Acaryochloris sp. CCMEE 5410: one gene and its partners. The protein of the gene in region 1 binds, or shares a complex with, the protein of each later gene. Links are inferred from orthologs where the notes say so. Each region holds a gene or a part of one and is shown in the gene's direction. Other genes may lie near its edges.

Region 1 (4,732 bases):
GGGACGATTAACATAGGGCGCTGGCGGGGCCATCACATTGCGGTTCAAATCTCCACAGGCTCCTAGGGTAGACCCCATGCTATGAATGATGGCGGCCATCACCGTTTTCAGATTCTGTTTGACAATGCCGTGAATCTGGAACCCTTGGCGGGTGGTGGCTCGCAGGGTTTGATTGCCGTAGGTCTCGCTGAGTTCATCCAGGGTTTTGTAGAGCTGTGCTGGGATAAATCCACCGGGACTGCGAGTCCGCAGCATAAACTGATAGTCTTTTTCCTGCCCTTTCGCTCGATTATCACGATTATCTTGCTGATAGGAGCCATGAAATTTGAGGATCTGAATGGCTTCTTCTGGCAAATTTCTCGCATCCGTTTGGAGTTCTGCAATTAACGGATGGCGTAGATGATGACTGCGCTCTTTAATCCCTTCCAGTTTGGAAAGCTTAGGCGGAGTCGGTTGTTTAGGGGGAGCATTGACCATGAGGAAATAGGCAGTTGATGACAATGTTTAGGTAGCGAATCGAACGATTCCTACCCTTAAGAAAAGGCTAGGCTAACGTCAATATATCCGAGCAATTCTAACGCGGAGATATTAATGCCCGGTAAGTCGGTCGGGATATCGATGAATCACCTCTTATCTTATCACTGCTTCCTTTGAGCAAACCGTGACAGACCCAAACAATGTCATAGGTGAGTCCAACTCATCAACGTTGGAACTTAAGCTTTTTTACCAACTAGGCTTGCTCAAGATGAATGCACACTAGCGCCGCTAGTGTGCATTCACTTTATCTAAAACTCAAAAACCCTGGATGAGGCCCAAGCGAAAACGCCCAAAAGTCCACCCTTTATGGCGCTAGCGTTGGGGATCATGATTGGGTAAACACTGCCGCATCCAACATCGGTTCAAATACTCAATCCGATATTGTTGCCAAAAACGGCCTGGATTGAGAACCAGTTTAATGTCCGAATGGAATAAGGGCTGATTGAGATATTGCCAAACGGGAAACCAATTTTGATGAGACTTAGAAATCATGACAGTTTTAGGATGTTGGGTGACTCAAGCGTTTAATCCAGGTAGGCTCAGCATAGCTAAGCCCTTGTACACGTCCCATGTCCTTGAAAGGCCCAATCTTAATAACTTTCATGAAGAATGAAGAGATCTCAAGAGGGATCCCTAAAAGTTATGTAAAATTCAGCCCAAGCAGATGGCAAAGGTGCTTGTCCAGCTGATTGTGATTTGGAATAAAAGACGCGCTCCGTATACGCTTAGAGTGCCCATAAATGTCGTAACATTTGTCACCGAATTTCTGCGATTCCCAAAAACTTTACAAACGACAAAATATTTAAGACGCCAAGTGCCAGCGACAAAGTTTATGATTAATTAATAATTTTATTACAAAACCCACAAGCAATTCGGCCATAGTGGAGGATGCGTTATGTCCTCACGGCTAGCCCGATGAATGGGCAAGGTCACACTGTATTCGTTTCTAGGCAAAGCGGGGGAGACTTTGTTGTTGAACGTCTCAAATGGGTGAGGGTAACGGTAACCTTATGCCTCAATTGCTGCGGTCTTGCAGGTGCTGAGTTCATTTTTGAAAGGAATCAAGCGTTTCCATGTCTTTATTTGATTGGTTTGCAAATCGACGAAAATCTCATCCTGTGACCAAAGCACAGCCAGAACGAGAAATCTCTGATGGCTTATGGTCGAAGTGTGAGTCGTGCGGTGCTTTAACCTACACCAAAGATTTACGGGCCAATCAAATGGTGTGCCTAGAATGTGGTCATCATATGCGCGTCTCAAGTGATGAGCGGATTGCGCAGCTGATTGATGCAGAAACCTGGGTGGCGATGGACAATAACTTGGTCGCCTGTGACCCCCTTCAGTTTCGAGATCGCAAAGCCTATTGCGATCGCATTCAGGAATACCAAAGCAAAACTGGTCTACAGGACGCTGTCCAAACAGGGGTGGGTGAACTTGACGGCTTGTCTCTCGCCTTGGGTGTCATGGACTTCCGGTTTATGGGAGGCAGTATGGGGTCCGTCGTTGGCGAGAAACTGACCCGTTTGATCGAGCATGCCACGCAAAACCGTCTTCCTCTCGTGATCGTTTGTGCGTCCGGTGGTGCTCGCATGCAAGAAGGGATGCTGAGCCTAATGCAAATGGCGAAAACCTCTGCCGCGCTAGATCAGCACAGAACCAACCGCTTACTCTATATCCCCGTACTCACTCACCCCACTACCGGTGGGGTGACCGCGAGCTTTGCGATGCTGGGGGATATGATTTTGGCTGAACCCAAAGCAACTATCGGCTTTGCCGGTCGCCGGGTGGTCGAACAGACCTTGCGAGAAAAGCTACCGGACGATTTTCAAACGGCAGAATATTTGCTCGGCCATGGATTTGTAGATGCCATTGTTCCGAGACCAGAGTTAAAGCGAACCTTAGCCCAGCTGATTCGCATTCATGCTCAAATGCCGATGGCCTCAGATGTTTCACCTACCGCTGTTCCAGTTGCCGCTGCTGTTGAATAGGGGATAGGGGACTGAACCTTGATCCTCTTCCATTCCAGATTTGACCAATTTATGGAATCTGGATTTGGGAAAGGGACGCCTCAATGGCATGATATTAGATGGGTCAACCTTAATAAAATCAGTACGTTAATGATTATGGGGTTTGCAGACCTGTCAATCTCGGAAATAGCAGAGGACTATCATCTCTCTATCGAAGAGGTTTGTACATTATGCGATCGTTTGGGTGTCGCTTATAAAGCGCCCCACACCCGTTTAGCCCTGGAGGATGTCAAAGCACTTATTTTAGAAATTTTGGCTAACCAAGAAAATACCTAAGATCAAACCAATAGGTGACGACTCAGGTTTTAATTCAATTAAGCCTAAAACTGTTTTACTGCTTTATTCATGCCTTTTCCTCTTCTCATTTCTGTGGACTTCCATCACTGTCACCAGCAACGGGCAGGTTTAGATAGAGTACCCAGTTCTGTAGAGTGGATTTAACTGTGTTGAGAGCCTGATAATTAAACGAAATTGAAAGGAGAACTATGCTGAAAAGATACATGTTGCTGGCGGTGGCTACAGTATTTTTTGCTTTTCAAGTATTAACCAGTACTGCAACTGCTGCTGAATTAGATGATGCGACTCGAACAGTTGCGTTAAATGAGGGGAGTACCGTTACTCTATCCACTCAGCAAGCGAAAGAGGGCCAGCGCTTATTCAACTTTGCCTGTGCGAACTGCCACATTGGTGGTGATACAAAAACAAATCCCAGTATCAACTTGTCTTCAGCTAGCTTGGCAGGCGCTAACCCCCGACGTGACAACGTTGAAGGTCTTGTGGATTATATGAACAATCCCACAACCTACGATGGTTTTGACACCATTTCTGAAGTGCATCCTAGTACTCAAAGTACAGATGTCTTCCCTCTAATGAGAAACCTGTCTGATGAGGATCTATTCGACATCGCAGGTCATATTCTCATCCAGCCTTCAGTGATTGGTGATCAGTGGGGTGGCGGTAAAGCCAACCGTTAAGTGTCCATTGGTTGTTGACCAGTATGAACGACGTTATCTTTATAAAGTTCATATTCAAGGCGGGCATCAAATGCTGAAATCGTGGCTCAAATGTTGTTTTCTTGCAGTTCTTTGGGTTTGTTTGGGAGTTTTCCCCAACAGTTTCATCGCCCAAGCTGGAGATATTGAGGACTATATTGTTCGGTATCTCAAGGTGACAGAACCTGTCCCTATCGTGATGGATGCGTCTGGAGAAACCCAGTTGTTTTCTCCAGAAGAGCTATCGGATGGGAAACGGTTATTTGACGATAACTGTAAGAACTGCCATGTAGGTGGAGCGACATTGCCCAATCCTGTGCAATCTTTGTCAATGAAGAATTTGCAGGGGGCAACCCCTTCTCGGGATAACGTTGCTAATCTCATTGAATTCCAACGAGAGCCAACCATTTATGATGGTAGCGATGTTAGCTTTTGGTGCCGCCAGGTCCCGGATACTTGGCTGCCCGATAAAGAATTGGCAAATCTAGAAGCCTTTATTCTCAGAGCTGCTGAAGTAGCTAGAGGTTGGGGTACTGAAGATGTTGCTGATGGCATAGATTTTACTTAAGGTATTTGTCCTTAAAATTGCTTTAATCAAAGGATTAGTGCAATATCGATGCCGTTAAGGAAAGACTTGTAATCCTATGAACTCTTCGTATGGGGTTCTAAAGTTGCAGGGACGATCCTAAAATAATGATGCGAGTCATCGCATTTGCCATAAATAAGCACCGTATATATTCATCATTTGGTGTCTGGCGTTAATAAGTTTGGTAGCCTTGCTGCCAATATGAATTGAGAGGAGAAACACGTTGAAAAAACTTCTATCTATTGCCTTAACTGCACTTGCTGTACTGACCTTTGCCATCAGCAGCCCTGTTTTAGCCGCTGATGCGGGTGCTGGCGCTGGTGTCTTCAATGCCAACTGTGCTGCTTGCCATGCTGGTGGTAACAATGTTGTCCAGGCTGACAAAACCCTAAAAGCGGATGCTTTATCCGCTAATGGTATGGACTCTGCTGATGCCATCATCAATCAGGTCACCAACGGTAAAGGTGGTATGCCTGCATTTGGTGCTAGCCTTTCCCCTGCTGATATCGAGAACGTTGCTGCATACGTTTTAGATCAAGCTGATAAGTGGTAAGTCTGTCAAAATAACTAGTTCATAGTTTTCCCCCTCT
Region 2 (4,624 bases), 1.8 Mb from region 1 along the record:
TGACCATGTCTCTGATCCGTTCTTTATGCATTGGAAACAGAACCAGAACCAATATCGCCAGGAAATTCACGATAACTTCCAGCCCTTGCCCGTCAAAGAAGTGCCCCTCTTTCAAGAAGAGATGTGTGGGTTAGAAGCACTGGAGCGCTTGAAAGAGACCTTATATGACCAAGAAGATCCGACTCAGGTCTATCACAAGGAGACCACTTTAAGAGTGATTCAGGAGCAGGGACAGTACAGCTTAGAAGTGTATCTCCCCGGAATCCCCAAAAGCCAAGTGGAGTTGAGTAAAACAGCCGATGAGCTGAATATCAGAATTGGTAATCACCGCCGTAATTTGGTTCTGCCCCAAGCTCTTGCTGCAATGCAGCCTGCCGGGGCCAAGATGGAAGAAGATTACCTCAAAATTAAGTTTAGTGGGGCTGCGGCATAGCCCACTGATACATCGATTCCGCCCCCGCAATGTCATAAGATAGTTGAGCAGATTTTTTGGCTCAGAACCGTTCATGAATTCATTGCAAGATAAGGTCGCAATCGTTACGGGTGCCTCTCGAGGGATTGGACGGGCTACCGCTTTGGCCCTAGCAGGTGAAGGGGCCAAAGTCGTCATTAACTATGCCAACTCTAGCGGTGCAGCGGATGCTGTCGTCGCCGAAATTACGGGTCAAGGAGGAGAAGTATTAGCCTTTCAGGCCAATGTGGCAGAAGCTGATCAGGTGGATACCCTATTTAAGACCGTGCTCGATAAATGGGGGCGGGCCGATGTATTGGTTAATAATGCAGGCATTACCCGAGATACTTTGTTGTTACGGATGAAGCCGGAAGATTGGCAAGCCGTGATTAATCTCAATCTCACTGGAGTCTATCTCTGTACTCGGGCTGTTAGTAAGGTGATGCTCAAACAGCGCTCCGGTCGAATTATCAATATTGCTTCGGTCGCAGGACAAATGGGGAACCCAGGACAGGCCAACTACAGTGCTGCTAAGGCAGGGGTCATTGGTTTTACCAAGACGGTGGCCAAGGAGATGGCGTCTCGGGGAGTGACGGTGAATGCAGTGGCCCCTGGATTTATCGCCACGGATATGACGGAGGGGTTAGGGTCCGAAGAGATTATCAAATTTATCCCCCTGGGTCGATATGGCCAACCTGAGGAAGTGGCCGGTATGATTCGGTTTTTAGCGGCTGACCCTGCCAGTGCCTATATTACGGGCCAGGTCTTTAATGTGGATGGTGGCATGGTGATGGCTTAGGCGATTTCCCTATTTCTAGAGATAGGATCGCTGTGGCGTCCCCCTTTATTGTGTAGTATTTTAAAGTGTTCTTAATGAAGTTGAGTTTGTTATCAAGCCAGCTTGAGGGTATTTGTTGCCCAGGGCACCCTTGATAGGATCGATTAATTGTCTTTGGCACTATTAATCAGGACAACAAGGCTGAATTGTTTATCTTCTGACTAGGTATCTGCGAATGGCTGTTTCCGATCGCAAACTCCAACTGCTTGATTTTGAAAAACCCTTAGCTGAATTAGAGGATCGAATTGAGCAGATCCGCAACCTTTCGGAGCAGAATGGTGTGGATGTGACCGATCAAATTACTCAGCTCGAAGATCGAGCCGATCAGCTTCGGCAAGAGATTTTTAGCAGCTTAACCCCAATGCAAGAGCTGCAACTGGCCAGACACCCTCGGCGACCCAGCACCTTGGACTATATCCATGCCATTAGTGATGAATGGATGGAATTGCATGGCGATCGACGGGGCCATGATGATCCAGCTATTGTCGGCGGTGTGGGTCGGATTGGTGGCCAGCCTGTGTTGATGTTGGGCCATCAAAAAGGGCGCGACACGAAGGATAATGTAGCCCGCAACTTTGGTATGCCTTTTCCGAGTGGGTATCGGAAAGCCATGCGATTAATGGATCATGCGGATCGGTTTGGCTTACCGATTATCTCTTTTATTGATACTCCTGCGGCTTGGGCCGGGTTAGAAGCTGAACAGTTTGGCCAAGGCGAAGCGATTGCCCTCAACCTCCGAGAAATGTTCCGACTCGATGTACCTATTATCTGTACTGTGATTGGAGAAGGGGGATCTGGGGGGGCCTTGGGAATCGGTGTCGGTGATCGGCTATTGATGTTTGAACATTCGATCTATAGCGTTGCGCCACCGGAGGCCTGTGCGGCGATCCTTTGGCGGGATGCCCAAGAAGGCCCTCAAGCTGCGGAAGCCCTCAAAATTACGGCGACGGATTTGCAAGAACTGGGGATAATCGACCAAATTTTGCCTGAGCCCCCTGGAGGAGCGCATGTTAATCCTATTAAGGCTGCAAATATTATTAAAACTGCGATTTTAAGTAATTTAGAAGAATTATGGCGTCTTAGCCCCCAAGAGCGTCGCCAACAGCGCTATCATAAGTTTCGGAATATGGGGATTTTTTCCCAGCTTCCTTGAGTATGCGCTCCATCTTGAACCAGTGGTATGATTACAGGGGCGCAACATTTGTTTACAATTAGCGTAAGCTCACGCGCTTTGACTGCCTCTCATCTGCGCTGATAGCTTCAAGGAGTCTACACCCGTCTTTTAAGTCCCTCAATGATTTGCTCGTTCATCTCGCAGAAGCGTTTGTTGTTGGGCAAGTTTTTACCGAGTATTGATTTTAGGAATTTTGCATGACTGCTCAACGGAAACTGCGAGCTCTGATTACAGGAGCGAGCAGGGGTATTGGTCGGGCCACGGCCGAAGCATTTGCTGCGTCCAATATTGATTTGGTTTTAGTCAGCCGCTCTCAAGCTCAGCTGGATGAATTAGCGCAGACTCTTCAAGAACAAGGGGTCGAAGTCCGTGGGGTTGCGATTAACTTGTCTGAAGTTGGCCAGGTAAAGTCTCAGATCAGTCAACTTTTAGATCAGGTCGGCTCCATTGATATTTTGATTAATAATGCTGGGATGGGGTATACCGGTGAGCTGATTGATATGCCTTTGGCTGATTGGCAAAGGGTGCTGGGTCTGAACGTGACCAGTGTATTTGAATGTGTGCAAGCGGTGTTGCCTGGGATGCGATCGCAACAGCAAGGCACCATCATTAATATCGTTTCCATTGCAGGGCAACAGGCGTTTCCCCAGTGGGGGGCCTATTGTGCCAGTAAGTTTGCCTTAATGGGGTTGACCAAGTCCCTCGCCCAGGAAGAGCGTCCCCACGGGATTCGGGTGACAGCCGTTTGCCCAGGGGCTGTGAATACGCCTTTGTGGGACACAGACACCGTAGATGCCGATTTTGACCGTAGCGCTATGCTCAAACCTGAGAATGTGGCTCAGTCGATTTTACATATTGTCCAGATGCCTCAAAATGCGGTGATTGAGGAGCTTGTCTTGATGCCGAACGCGGGGACATTCTAAATCTCCTTTTCGTTATCAACCCCCAACTCTTCTGTCAAATTTCCTACAATTAACTGAAACAATGACTACTTTTTCTCCTAAACCTTCTGATCAAGCTAATTCTTCTATGAACTCAACTTCTAATAACGCTCAGCTTCGCCCCGATCGCAGCTTATCTCAACGGACCAAGGAGAAAGAGACCCATCGTCAAGCTAGCAAAGAAGAGATGATGGGAGCCGTAGAAACGATGCTGCTAGGGGTTGGTGAAGACCCAGAGCGGGAAGGTTTACTGAAAACCCCGAAGCGGGTGGCTGAAGCCATGCGGTTTCTCACGAGTGGCTATCAGCAGTCTTTAGAAGATTTGGTGAACAATGCCATTTTTGATGAAGGCCATGATGAAATGGTCCTCGTTCGAGATATTGATGCCTTTAGCTTGTGTGAGCATCATATGTTGCCCTTTATCGGCAAGGCTCACGTGGCATATATCCCGAATCAGAAGGTGATTGGTCTGAGTAAGCTGGCCCGTATCGTCGAAATGTATTCTCGCCGTCTGCAGGTGCAAGAAAGATTGACTCGCCAAATCGCAGAAGCGGTACAAACGGCTTTAGAACCCAAGGGTGTGGCGGTAGTTATGGAAGCTAGCCATATGTGTATGGTGATGCGGGGTGTACAAAAGCCGGGCTCCTGGACGGTAACGAGCTCCATGGTCGGGGTCTTTCAGGACGATCATAAAACCCGAGAAGAGTTCTTAAATCTGATTCGACATCCTCATAATTTCTAAGTTGGGCTGGTAGGAAAATGCAAATCTGTTCTCTCTTCGGGGCATACTCAGGGTTGATACGCTTTTGTTGAGGGGGGATTCCTCCGCTGTTACATCTGTTGGAGTTATAGAACATGGGCAACCGTCGGCTCAAAAAAATAGGTCGCAAAGTTGCGATTTCTTTCTTGATGGGGAGTCTTGCTACATTCCTAGCACCATCAGTCAGAGCTGAGAAACCTGAACATTTGCAAAGGATTAAACAAACTCGAACCTGCTTTAACTGTGATCTCAAGAAGGCAGACTTAGCTAACATCTCTTTAAAGGGCGCTTTTCTGAGAGAGACCAATCTGCAAGAGGCTAATCTTGAAGGAGCTGATTTGCGGTTTGCTGTTCTGAGAAAGGTGAACTTCAAAAAAGCTAATCTTAAAAATGCCGATTTCACTGGGGCAATTTTGCATGATGTTAATTTGGATGATGCAGATCTAAAAGGGGCCACCTT
Region 3 (4,794 bases), on another replicon or contig:
GGGGGATATGGCGATTGAGAAAAAAGCCTTTCAAGATCTTTATAAAGCGCAAGATATCGCTGCCTATGGTCGCGCTAAAGACTTATCGGAAGCGATTCAGCTGGCCAGCAAAATTGATCCCAAGCGCCTTGCTAAAGAAGAAGTCCAACAAAATATTGAAAAGTGGAGTCAGAAGCTTCTGGACTTGTCAGAAGAGCACCAAGAGTATGGCCAGTTCCAAGAAGCCATTGCGGCTGCTCAACGGATTCCACCCAATACTAAAGCGGCTAAGAACGCAACGACATTAGTGCAGCTCAGTCGGGCTGAAGCAACAGTGGAGGAGGATGACTTCTACAGCTATATCCATGCTTGGACCTTAGCGGAGCAGATTGATCGCAAGAGTGACTTGTTTGAAAAAAATCGCGATCGCGTTGAAGCCTGGGAACAAAAAATTCAAAATACTGGCCAGCTCCATTTGGCGAAATTCTTCGCCAATATTGATAACGTTCATACCTATCAGTTGGCCATGGATCATGCGGCCCTGATTGGTACAGAGAAACCGGGTCGAATTCAGGCCCAAACCTTGATTGCCCAATGGAATCAACAGATCAATACCTTCCAAGATCGTCAGGTCTTGGCTCGGGCTCGTCAATTTGCCACCCAAAATACGACGGCAGGGTTCCAAGCGGCCATTGTAGAGGCACGGAAAGTAGAGTTTGGCAATCCGTTACGGGATGAAGCCCAAACCCTGATGCAAGAATGGGAAGGCTCTATTGAGAAGGTGGAAGATCAGCCGATTCTAGATGAAGCTCGTAAGCTTGCTAAGGCTGGCAAGCTCAATGACGCAATTAAAACCGCTGAACAAATTGAATCAGGACGATCCCTCCATCGAGAAGCCCAAGACGATATCTATACCTGGGTTGCTGAAATTCAATCCGTGGAAGACCGCCCCATTCTGAGCGAAGCCAATGCCCTAGCGCGAAATGGACGTTTGTCTGATGCGATCGCAACGGCCTCCCAGATTGGGTACGGTCGAGCCCTCTATTACGAGGCGCAGGATAAGATTGCTGCGTGGGCTGCTGAACGGGATGCAATTTATGCGTCTCGACGGCGACGAGAAGAGCCTCGGTATGAGCCTGAACCCCGCTATGAGCCCGAACCTCGATATGAACAGGAACCCGTTCCAGTTCAGCAGCAGGCTCCACCGGCAGCACCGCCACCGGCTGAAACCTATGCCCCGGATCCCGATGCGGAGCTCTCTCGACCGGTCATCCTTGATCCCACGGCTGCAGAATAGCAGCGACTTAAATGAACGTTGATGGCTGAGGTAGGAAAGGCTATCCTCATGTATTTGCCCTACCCCTCATTCCTAAAATGACAAGAGGAATCTTGGCTGCATCTGCATGATACGATAGCTCTGGATTTTACTTTTGACACTGCTTACCGCTACTGGACGAATGTGTGGTGGGATTTCGCTTCACGCAGCTCCTTAGGGGTTCAGACTTGGGGCGTGTAGCAGGTTCGTCCTGGGTCATTGCGAGAAGGTTATTGAGCGTTACGCTCCTGTTAAAACATGCGTTTTTCTAAGATTTTAATTGCGAATCGGGGCGAGATTGCCTTGAGGATACTCCGAACCTGTGGAGAGATGGGAATTTCCACTGTTGCCGTTCATTCCACCGTGGATCAGCAATCTCTCAATGTGCAGTTGGCAGATGAAGCAGTCTGCATTGGAGAACCCGCCAGCAGTAAGAGTTACCTCAATATTCCCAATATTATTTCGGCTGCCTTAACGCGGAATGCGACGGCCATTCATCCGGGATATGGTTTCCTGGCCGAAAATGCCCGCTTTGCCGAGATCTGTGCCGATCATAAGATTCACTTTATTGGTCCTACCCCCGAAGCCATGAGGGCGATGGGAGATAAGTCTACGGCCAAAGAAACGATGCAAAAGGCTGGGGTTCCTACCGTCCCAGGAAGCGATGGCCTGGTACCGGATGAAGCGACGGCTAAAAAAATTGCGGATGATATGGGCTATCCGGTTATGGTCAAAGCCACGGCCGGGGGCGGTGGTCGAGGGATGCGCTTAGTGCGGGAACCTGAAAACTTAGGCAAGCTCTATTTAGCGGCCCAAGGCGAAGCAGAGGCTGCCTTTGGTAATCCTGGGGTCTATATTGAAAAATTTATCGAAAACCCTCGTCATATTGAATTTCAGATTTTTGCTGACAGCTATGGCAATGTGGTTCATTTGGGCGAGCGGGACTGCTCGATCCAGCGACGGCACCAAAAGTTACTGGAAGAATCCCCCAGCCCAGCCCTAAGCCCAGAGCTAAGAGAAAAAATGGGTTCCGCCGCTGTCCGGGCAGCTCAATCGATTGGCTATGTCGGTGCCGGCACCGTTGAGTTCCTGCTGTCTTCGACAGGAGAGTTCTATTTTATGGAGATGAATACCCGAATCCAGGTGGAACATCCGGTGACGGAAGTAACAACGGGCTTAGATTTGATTGCGGAGCAGATCCGCATTGCCCAGGGTGAAAAACTAAGTGTGACCCAAGATCAGGTGAAGCTAACGGGCCATGCCATCGAGTGCCGCATCAATGCCGAAGATCCTGACCATAATTTCCGCCCCCACCCAGGACGTATCAATGGCTATCTACCCCCTGGTGGGCCTGGGGTGCGGGTTGATTCTCATGTGTATACGGATTATGAGATTCCCCCTTATTATGATTCGCTGATTGGCAAACTCATTGTTTGGGGACGAGATCGACCGACTGCGATCGCACGGATGAAACGCGCCCTGCAAGAATGTGCAATTACTGGATTGCCCACCACTATTGGCTTTCATCAAAAAATTCTAGACACTCCAGAATTTATTCAAGGTGAGGTGTATACCAATTTCATTCAAGAAGTGATGGGATTGCAATGATGGTCTTGATGTGGCTGCTAGGTGGATTGCTTACATCGACTCTGACTTTCTTCCACCTCAATAAGGTGAGATGGACAAAAGCAGCCTAGAACAACATTCTCAGTAGACCTTGCTGCCCGAGGAGGACCTCCCGAAGCAGACTCGTGATACCGACCCAAATAATAGGTGTGATATCGACCCCTCCCATGGGTGGAATCAGTTTACGGGTGGGGATCAAAAAGGGTTCCGTTGGCCAGGTCGCCAAGGCAATCGGCATCTGATTGAGATCCACTTGGGGATACCAAGTGAGGATAATTCTGAAAATAAAGAGAAAGATAAACAGCCCTAGGCAAAAGCTGAGGCCCCAAATAAGTAGTGTCTCTATGGTCATAAAATGGTGTCCAACCCAGTACCCTGATATGTTTCAGTGTAGCGCGTTGTCTAGGGTTGGCATAGCAGCAGCAGTCGTTTGAAGCTGACTTGAGCTGGAGAGGGGCAGCTCACTATGCAGCTGGCGAGGCGCAAAAAAGTGATGTGAATACAAGGTTGGTATGGGGGCTATGTCTAAGTTGCCGTTAAGGAAGACTTCTCAATATCCTTACAAACCTTTAAGATTAGAGATGCTGTCGTAATATCAAAAAAATATGACTTCCATGTTAATGACCATTACCCCCTCTTTACAGGGTTTCTTTTATAGCATTCTTTTTGGAGCCATCGTGTTGGGTCTACTCGGCGGTGGATTCATCTTCTTTAGCCAAAAAGATAAGATTGTACGACGCTAGGTTTTTAGGGTGATTGTTGATCTCTAGCGTGGGCTACCTCAGTCCACCTCTAGCGCAATAATCACCTCAGCGTTTTGGTAGCTTCACTATTAATGCCATTTGGGGCAAAATATCTTAAAATATGTTTTCTTAAAGCACGGCTGGAAATACTGTTCAGCCGTGCTTCGTTTTTATAGGTTGATATGCCGCAGCGTCCTCATCATTCCTTTTTGTCACTTCCCCCCTACTTGCTGGGTGAGATTTCAACTGTATAAAGAAACTGAGATACCCCGCTCATCCCATTTGGACCCATAACTCGCTAGCATAGAGTTTGATCCAGGTGGGGTTGTATCGGTTAAATTACAATTTGCTTCCCTACAGCCAACCTAGCCGTTCTCCTTCGTTCCATTACTGATTGAGTATGCGGACCTTGGCTATCAGTCGTCACCCAGAGAGACATCCCAAGTGAATTTCGGTACTCCTGTTCCACTTATTGTTGGAGTTATTTTGATCGTCGGTGCGATCGCATTATTCTTTTTGGATAAAATCAAGCCGGGCTACCGTCGAGATTCCGATAATGTCTATGCCTTTCTCGGCTTACTAGCGGGTGTTATCCTCTTGGCCCACTTGGGTATGGAATTTACCCTGTCCCTGCAGCAGATGATTGTAGTGGGGATGTTAGTGGCGCTGATGATTGAGAATATCCAGAACCGTCTGCCCAATAATGGCCCCATGAGACAGCCTCGAGAGCGAGGCGGACCTCGGGATCGAGACGACGACTATCGCCCTAAACGCCCTCAGCGCTCTAGCCGTATGCGGTCTGAAGCTCAACTGGAGTTTGAAGACGATATGCCTGCTCGACCTCGTCGCATTCGAGGGGAAGGGGACCGTCGGTCAAGACGGGATGAATATGCCTATGGGAATGACTATGATGATTCGCCCAGCCGGCGGTCTAGGCGACGGGCTGCTGCCTATGATGACTATGAGCAAGGCAGCAACAGCTATTCCCAAGATAGCTATGGTCAGGATCAGGCTAGCTATGGTTATGACCAAGGTTATTCTTCGTCAACGTCTTATGCCCCGCCCGAACCTTCATCAGAAGAGCGACCTCGCCGTCGTCGTCCTTTGCAATTAACGGGAGAGCTGGAAGAT

What was found.
Region 2: the proteins of accD (region 1) and ON05_RS03325 are in contact, whole or in part, in a solved structure (PDB 8UXZ), measured with the Escherichia coli proteins. The link is inferred for Acaryochloris sp. CCMEE 5410 from one-to-one orthologs.
Region 3: the proteins of accD (region 1) and accC are in contact, whole or in part, in a solved structure (PDB 8UXZ), measured with the Escherichia coli proteins. The link is inferred for Acaryochloris sp. CCMEE 5410 from one-to-one orthologs.

The regions. Positions count from the first base shown.
Region 1 is NZ_AFEJ02000001.1:2,556,385-2,561,116, reverse strand. Bases 662-3,567 are described here. They hold accD (acetyl-CoA carboxylase, carboxyltransferase subunit beta), read left to right. Parts: upstream 662-1,610; coding sequence 1,611-2,525; downstream 2,526-3,567. Other genes in these bases: psbV2 (photosystem II cytochrome PsbV2), read left to right, coding at 3,516-3,567; psbV (photosystem II cytochrome c-550), read left to right, coding at 3,050-3,538; ON05_RS11580 (translation initiation factor IF-2), read left to right, coding at 2,577-2,840; ON05_RS11590 (hypothetical protein), read right to left, coding at 850-1,029. Outside these bases: sir (sulfite reductase, ferredoxin dependent), read right to left, coding at 1-477; more of psbV2, read left to right, coding at 3,568-4,124; cytochrome c6 PetJ, read left to right, coding at 4,366-4,695.
Region 2 is NZ_AFEJ02000001.1:763,442-768,065, reverse strand. What follows is about bases 656-3,453. They hold ON05_RS03325 (acetyl-CoA carboxylase carboxyltransferase subunit alpha), read left to right. Parts: upstream 656-1,464; coding sequence 1,465-2,442; downstream 2,443-3,453. Other genes in these bases: ON05_RS03320 (SDR family oxidoreductase), read left to right, coding at 2,661-3,386; fabG (3-oxoacyl-[acyl-carrier-protein] reductase), read left to right, coding at 656-1,250. Outside these bases: ON05_RS03335 (TRC40/GET3/ArsA family transport-energizing ATPase), read left to right, coding at 1-433; more of fabG, read left to right, coding at 507-655; GTP cyclohydrolase I FolE, read left to right, coding at 3,493-4,146; ON05_RS03310 (pentapeptide repeat-containing protein), read left to right, coding at 4,260-4,624. UniProt on the Escherichia coli protein: Component of the acetyl coenzyme A carboxylase (ACC) complex. First, biotin carboxylase catalyzes the carboxylation of biotin on its carrier protein (BCCP) and then the CO(2) group is transferred by the carboxyltransferase to acetyl-CoA to form malonyl-CoA.
Region 3 is NZ_AFEJ02000002.1:2,001,613-2,006,406, reverse strand. Bases 760-3,727 are described here. They hold accC (acetyl-CoA carboxylase biotin carboxylase subunit), read left to right. Parts: upstream 760-1,552; coding sequence 1,553-2,902; downstream 2,903-3,727. Other genes in these bases: ON05_RS30055 (photosystem II reaction center X protein), read left to right, coding at 3,541-3,663; ON05_RS30060 (YggT family protein), read right to left, coding at 2,988-3,272; ON05_RS30070 (hypothetical protein), read left to right, coding at 760-1,276. Also shown: more of ON05_RS30070, read left to right, coding at 1-759; ON05_RS30050 (Ycf66 family protein), read left to right, coding at 4,108-4,794. UniProt on the Escherichia coli protein: This protein is a component of the acetyl coenzyme A carboxylase complex; first, biotin carboxylase catalyzes the carboxylation of the carrier protein and then the transcarboxylase transfers the carboxyl group to form malonyl-CoA.